2 regions of the Aurantimonas sp. C2-5-R2 genome follow, and region 2 is predicted to be linked to the other one. Evidence: predicted binding sites of a transcription regulator. Region 2 holds the regulator's gene; the other holds the start of a gene.
The links. The regulator HrcA, encoded in region 2, represses chaperone genes, less so after heat shock. The targets are predictions, from matches to a motif close to GTTAGCACTCNCNNNNNGNGAGTGCTAAC.
Positions count from the first base shown of each region.

Region 1: a site for HrcA is predicted at 1,236-1,264, ahead of groES (co-chaperone GroES). Genes of this name have one in related genera too.

Region 1 is NZ_JAZHLJ010000001.1:183,623-187,160, reverse strand. It holds gene groL (chaperonin GroEL) at 1-779, opposite strand, end outside; gene groES (co-chaperone GroES) at 877-1,173, opposite strand; gene VQ044_RS00850 (TIGR01459 family HAD-type hydrolase) at 1,349-2,320, shown strand; gene VQ044_RS00845 (bifunctional riboflavin kinase/FAD synthetase) at 2,317-3,300, shown strand; gene VQ044_RS00840 (hypothetical protein) at 3,488-3,538, shown strand, end outside.
Region 2 is NZ_JAZHLJ010000056.1:13,144-16,681, reverse strand. It holds gene hemW (radical SAM family heme chaperone HemW) at 1-100, opposite strand, end outside; gene rdgB (RdgB/HAM1 family non-canonical purine NTP pyrophosphatase) at 97-741, opposite strand; gene rph (ribonuclease PH) at 738-1,463, opposite strand; gene hrcA (heat-inducible transcriptional repressor HrcA) at 1,643-2,755, shown strand; gene grpE (nucleotide exchange factor GrpE) at 2,961-3,538, shown strand, end outside.

The sequences.
Region 1 (3,538 bases), on a different contig from region 2:
GCCAGAGCCTCGCCCTCGACGTCCTCGGCGATGATGATCAGCGGCTTGGACGACTGCACGACGGACTCGAGCACCGGCAGCAGCGCCTGGAGGTTGGAGAGCTTCTTCTCGTGCAGGAGGATGTAGGCGTCCTCGAGCTCGGCGACCATCTTCTCCGGGTTGGTCACGAAGTAGGGCGACAGATAGCCGCGATCGAACTGCATGCCCTCGACGACTTCGAGCTCGGTCTCGGCGGTCTTGGCTTCCTCGACCGTGATGACGCCCTCGTTGCCGACCTTCTGCATGGCGGCGGCGATCATCTCGCCGATTTCCTTCTCGCCATTGGCCGAGATGGTGCCGACCTGGGCGACTTCGTCCGAGGTCTCGATCTTGCGGGCAGAGGCCTGCAGGGCTTCGACGACCTTGATGACGGCCATGTCGATGCCGCGCTTGACGTCCATCGGATTCATGCCGGCGGCAACCGACTTGCCACCCTCGCGAACGATCGCCTGGGCGAGAACGGTCGCGGTCGTGGTGCCGTCGCCGGCCTTGTCATTGGTCTTCGAGGCCACTTCGCGCACCATCTGGGCGCCCATGTTCTCGAACTTGTCCTCAAGCTCGATCTCCTTGGCGACGGTAACGCCGTCCTTGGTGATGCGCGGCGCGCCGAAGGATTTGTCGATGACGACGTTACGGCCCTTGGGGCCGAGGGTCACCTTCACCGCGTCGGCGAGGATGTCGACGCCGCGCAGCATGCGTTCACGTGCGTCGCGGCCGAATTTTACTTCTTTAGCTGCCATGGTCTTAATTCTCCCGGGCGCGCCATCGAAGGCCGCGCCGTTTGAAGTTTCTTGGAATGTCGTTGTGGAACGTCGGCTCAGGAGCCGTCGCTCGTCTTCAGCCGACGATACCCATGATGTCGGATTCCTTCATGATCAGAAGGTCTTCGCCGTTCAGCTTGACCTCGGTGCCCGACCATTTGCCGAAGAGGATGCGGTCGCCGGACTTGACGTCGAGCGGTACGACCTTGCCGGACTCGTCACGCGCGCCGGAGCCGACGGCGATGATCTCGCCTTCCTGGGGCTTTTCCTTCGCCGTGTCCGGAATGATGATCCCGCCAGCGGTCTTGGCTTCGGATTCCACCCGGCGTACGACGACGCGATCGTGCAGGGGACGGAAATTCACAGCTGCCATGTTCGTTGAACCCTTCGTTGAACGAATACGGCCGGACCCAGAACGGGACCCGGCTCGAAGAATTTGGCACTCACCAATGGAGAGTGCTAACGACGAGGCAGATAGGGTGGCGCGCGGCGCGATGTCAAGATGTCGCGGACGGCTGACGACAGGATTTTTATATGCCGAGACGGTCATGCTCGGCTCGTTCGTCGGGACGCAGGTCCGGTCGATCAGCGCCTTGACCGGTCGGCGCCCCGCCTCTAACGCCTCGGGCGATCAGTTGAAAGACAACGGGCCGTCGATGGACATCACCACTCCCGGTAATTCCGGCATCAGTCGCAAGATAAAGGCTCTGGCCGAAATTTCCAACGGCTACGACGCGCTGTTCTGCGACGTATGGGGCGTCGTCCACAATGGCGAGCGCAAGCACCCGGCCGCCGAAGCCGCCTTGACAGCGGCGCGCGGGGCCGGCGCCAAAGTGGTTCTTTTGACCAATTCGCCGCGTCCATCGGCGAGCGTCATCGACCAGCTCGACGCGCTGGAGTTTTCGCGCGATGCCTATGATGCGGTCGTCACCTCCGGCGACGCAACCCGCGCGCTGATCGCGGAGACCGGCGGGCCGGTCTTCCATCTCGGCCCGGCACGGGACATCGAGCTGTTCGACGGGCTCTGCGTCGACCGGGTCGATGAGGCGGACGCGGCGGTGATTGTGGCGACCGGCCTCTACGACGACGAGGCGGAGACGCCCGCCGACTATGGCGATCTGCTGTCTCGCCTCAACGCCCTTGGCCTGCCGATGATCTGCGCCAACCCTGACCTCGTCGTGCATCGTGGCGACCGGCTGATCTACTGTGCCGGCGCGCTGGCGCGTGACTATGCCGCCCTCGGGGCGACGGTCCATCTCGCCGGCAAGCCGCATCGGCCGATCTACGACGTCGCGACCCGGGTGGCCGGCATGTCGGATCGCGCGCGCATTCTCGCCATCGGCGACGGCCTGATGACCGACATCAAGGGCGCCAACGATTTCGGCATCGATGTGCTGCTGATCACCGACGGCGTCCATGGCGACGAGTTCGGCGGACCGGACCCCGACCCCGAGGCGGTCGCGCGGGTCTTGGGCGAACGCGGTCTCGACGCCCGCACTTTCATGGCGTCGCTGGCATGACGAATGGCGCCGCGCTGCGGCTTGGCGGCATCGCGGACATTCCCGAGAGCCTCGCCGGCTGCGTCGTCGCGGTCGGCAATTTCGACGGCGTCCATCGCGGCCACCAGGCGGTGCTCGCGGTCGCGCGCGAATTGGCCGAGGCCGAGGGTCGGCCGCTCGTCTGCCTCACCTTCGAGCCGCATCCGCGCACGGTCTTCCGTCCCGACATGCCAGTTGCGCGACTGACCCCGGCGCCGATGAAAGCGCGGCTGCTCGGAGCGCTTGGGTTCGACGCCGTGGTCGAGCAGCCCTTCGACCGGGCATTTGCCGCGCTGGAGCCTGAGGCCTTCGTCGAAACCGTTCTCGTTGATTGCCTGAAGTCCCATCACGTCGTTGCCGGCTTCGACTTTCACTATGGCGCCAAGCGCGGCGGCACGCCGCAGACGCTTGCCGAGTCGGGCCCGCGCCACGGCTTCGGCGTGACGCTGGTGCCGGCTTTCGCCGACGAGGGCGGAGAAACAGTCTCGTCGAGCCGTATCCGTGCGCTTCTCGAAGCCGGCGACGTCGCGGCGGCGGCCGGCCAGTTCAGTTATCGCTGGACCATCCGCGGCGAGATCGTCCACGGCCAGAAGCTCGGCCGCAGCCTCGGCTATCCGACCGCTAATCTGGTGCTTGAGCCCGACGAGATGCTGAAGCACGGCATTTATGCCGTGCGCCTGCGCCGCGCCGACGGCACGCTGCATGACGGCGCCGCCAGCTTCGGCCGCCGCCCGACCTTCGACAATGGCGCGACATTGTTCGAGACGTTTCTGTTCGACTTTTCCGGCGATCTCTATGGCGAAACCGTCGACGTCTCGATCTTTGCCTTTTTGCGCGGCGAGGCCCGCTTCGAGAGCGCCGAAGCCCTTGTCGCCCAGATGGACCGCGATGCCGAAGAGGCGAAGGCGGTGCTCGCCGGCGTGGCGCCGCTCTCGCCGCTGGATAACGCGATCGCGTTTTAGCCGGCCTGCGTTGGTCTCGGCGCCGGCGCTGCGGCCATGATCGGCGAGCGGCCGGCCGGCGGAGCGAGCCATCCCGGCGCGCTTGCGTTTGCCGCCATTCGGACCCTCGTCATCGTCGGGAAGGCGCCCGCTGAGCATGATCACCATGCCGATCTGAACGCTCGAAAAGGTCAGGCCGAGGAAATAGATGACCAGCCCGATCGCCAGCGGGCCGGAATCCGATCGGGCGATCATCGTC
Region 2 (3,538 bases):
CCGCGCAGAACGGCCAATGCACATAGACGCCGAAGCCGGGCTCGCGAGGCGCCGGATCGAAGGCGAGGATGTCGCCGGTTGGGCGGCTCTGCTCCGTCATTCGACTCCGAGCGCGTCGCGCGCGAATTTCTGGAACGCCCGTGCCCGGTGCGAGAGCGCCGTTGGCTGGCCGGGTTTCCAGGCATGTTTTTCCAGCGACATCATCTCGCCGAAGGTACGGTCCTGGCCCTCAGGAAGAAAGATCGGATCGTAGCCGAAGCCGAGCGTGCCGCGCGGTGGCCAGACAATGGTGCCGTCCACTTCGCCGCGGAACAAATGCGTCTTGCCGGACGGTCGCGCCAGACAGAGGACCGCGACGAACCGCGCCCGACGCTTGTCGGGCGTCGTTGCCCCGGCGGCCTGCAGCTTTTCCTCGACATTGCGCATCGCCATGGCGAAATCCCGCTCCGGTCCACCCCAGCGTGCCGAATAGATGCCGGGATCGCCCCCGAGCGCGTCGACGACGAGGCCCGAATCGTCCGAAAGCGACGCAACGCCTGTTGCCCGCATAGCTGCCAGCGCCTTTATCTCGGCGTTTGCCTCGAATGTGGTGCCGGTTTCTTCCGGATCGTCGAGGTTCTGGTCCTTCGCCGACGTCACATCGAAGCCCAAGGGCTCCAGCAGTTCGCGGAACTCCCAGATCTTGCCGACATTGTGGCTGGCGACGAGAAGCGGCCCGTCATTCGGGTCGATCAGTTTCACCGGGCGGCCTCGAGCACCGCGCGCTGCATCGCCACGAGGTCGCCGATGCCGTTGCGGGCCAGTCCCAGAAGGGCCGTGAACTCGGCCTCCGAAAACGGCGTGCCCTCGGCCGTGCCCTGGATCTCGACGATGCCGCCGGTGCCGGTCATGACGAAATTGGCGTCGGTCTCGGCGGCCGAATCCTCCAGATAGTCGAGGTCGAGCACCGGCGTGCCCTTGTAGATGCCGCAGGAGATCGCCGCGACATGATCCGTCAGTACCTTCTCGCGCTTGACCATCGAGCGGGCCTCCATCCAGCCGAGACAGTCGGCGAGCGCGACGAAGCCGCCGGTGATCGCCGCCGTGCGCGTGCCGCCGTCGGCCTGGATGACGTCGCAATCGACGGTAATCGACCGTTCGCCAAGCGCTTGCAGATCGACGACCGCGCGCAGCGAGCGCCCGATCAGGCGCTGGATCTCCTGGGTGCGGCCGGACTGCTTGCCGCTGGCGGCCTCGCGGCGCATGCGCTCGCCCGTGGCGCGCGGCAGCATGCCGTATTCGGCGGTCACCCAGCCCTTGCCGGAGTTCTTCAGCCAGCCGGGCACCCGCTCTTCCAGGCTCGCGGTGCACAGAACATGGGTGTCGCCGAACTTGACGAGACAGGAGCCTTCCGCGTGGCGTGAAAAATCGCGCTCGAGGCTGACGGGCCTCAACTGGTCGCCGGCGCGTTTCGATGGGCGCATGATGCCGTCCTGAATAATAGTCTTTGAAAGAAGGCGAATAACCGCCACGGGTTGCGTTGGGCTTGTACCGGCCATGCGGCGAGGCGGCAAGCCGGGCTCGTCGAGAGCACGGCATTGCGGCTTGGCTCCGCCGGCCGGGACACCTATAGTCAGATCGTGCCCGAAGCGAACACCCAATCATGACCGAATTCCGCTTGCCAGTCAGCGACTTGGTCGCCGCAACCCCACTGGGTCTCGACGAGCGGACGCGTGACATCTTCCGGCTGATCGTCGAGAGCTATCTGGATATCGGCGAGCCGGTCGGCTCGCGCATGTTGTCGAAGCTCTTGAGCAACGCGCTGTCGCCGGCCTCGATCCGCAACGTCATGAGCGATCTGGAAGCGCTCGGCCTCATCTACGCCCCGCATGTCAGCGCCGGGCGGCTGCCGACCGAGCTCGGCCTGCGGTTTTTCGTCGACGCGTTTCTGGAGGTCGGCGATCTCGGCGCCTCCGAGCGTGAGGAGATCGAGGAAAAGGTGCGGCTGTCGGGCGACGGAAGGCCCTTCGATTCGCTGTTGACCGAGGCGAGCAATCTCTTGTCCGGCCTGTCGCGCGGCGCCGGCATCGTGCTGACCGCCAAATCCGACCTGCGGCTGAAACATATCGAGTTCATCCGGCTGGAGCCGACCAAGGCGCTGGCGGTGCTCGTCGGCGCCAATGGCGAAGTCGAGAACCGCATCCTCGACCTTCCGGCCGGGATCACCGCCTCGCAGCTCATCGAGGCCGGCAATTTCCTCAACGCCCATGTGGTCGGGCGCACGCTCGGCGAGGCTAGCGAGCGCATCGCCCGGCTGAAGGACGAGACGGCGAACGCCCTCGACGTCCTGTCGCGCGAGCTCGTCGACAAGGGCCTCGCCGTCTGGTCCGGCGCCTCCGCCGACCAGCCGGCGCGGCTGATCGTGCGTGGTCGGGCCAATCTTCTGGAAAACGTCACGGCGGCCGAGGATCTGGACCGCCTGCGCCTGTTGTTCGACGATCTGGAAACCAAGAGTGGTATCATCGAGCTGCTCGGCCTCGCCGAAACCGGCAATGGCGTGCGCATCTTCATCGGCTCGGAGAACAAGCTGTTCTCGCTGTCCGGTTCCTCGCTGGTGGTCGCGCCCTACAGGGGTGGCACGGAAAACGTCATCGGCGCGGTCGGCGTCATCGGCCCGACCCGGCTCAACTACAAGCGCATCGTGCCGATGGTCGACTATACCGCGCGTATCGTCTCCCGACTGCTCGCCAAGGGCTCTGCCGCGCGCGAGGCTTGATTTCTGCGCCCGTCAATTCGATATGCGGCCTCGATAATGATTTTCCGCCGCAATCCGCGCTCGCCCTCCCACGAGCCGAAGAGAAGCGTGTTGCGGCGCGCGACTGAGATGAGGTGAAGGACGGATGGCAAGCGAGAAAGACAGGCGCACTCAGGGTGTCTACCGCAGCGAGGCGGCGGAAGCGGCGGCGGCCGACAGAGCGGCGATGGCGGAAGCCGAGCGCGCCGCGGCCAACGCCAACGCCGATGACGAGTTCGCCGCGGATGCCGCGAGCGGCTTTGCCGATGCGGATGCGGCGGCCGACGCCGATGCCGCCCGCATCGCCGATCTCGAGGCCGAGAATGCCGACGTCAAGGATCGCCTGCTGCGGCTCGCCGCCGACATGGAAAATCTGCGCCGGCGCACCGAGCGCGAGATCAAGGACGCGCGCACCTATGCCGTGACCAGCTTTGCCCGCGAGATGCTGTCGGTCGCCGACAATCTGCGCCGCGCCATCGAGGCGGTGCCGGCCGAGGCCAAGGAACACGGCGACGATGGCCTTAACGCGTTGATCGACGGCATCGAGGTGACCGAACGCGGGCTGCTCGGCACATTGGAAAAGCATGGCGTGAAGAAGCTCGATCCCGAGGGCCAGCGCTTCGATCCGCATTTCCATCAGGCGATGTTCGAGGTGCCGAACCCGGAGGTTCCCGACAACACCGTCGTCCAGGTGGTGCAGGCGGGCTATGCGATCGGCGACCGGGTGCTGCGGCCGGCAATGGTCGGCGTCGCCAAGGGCGGGCC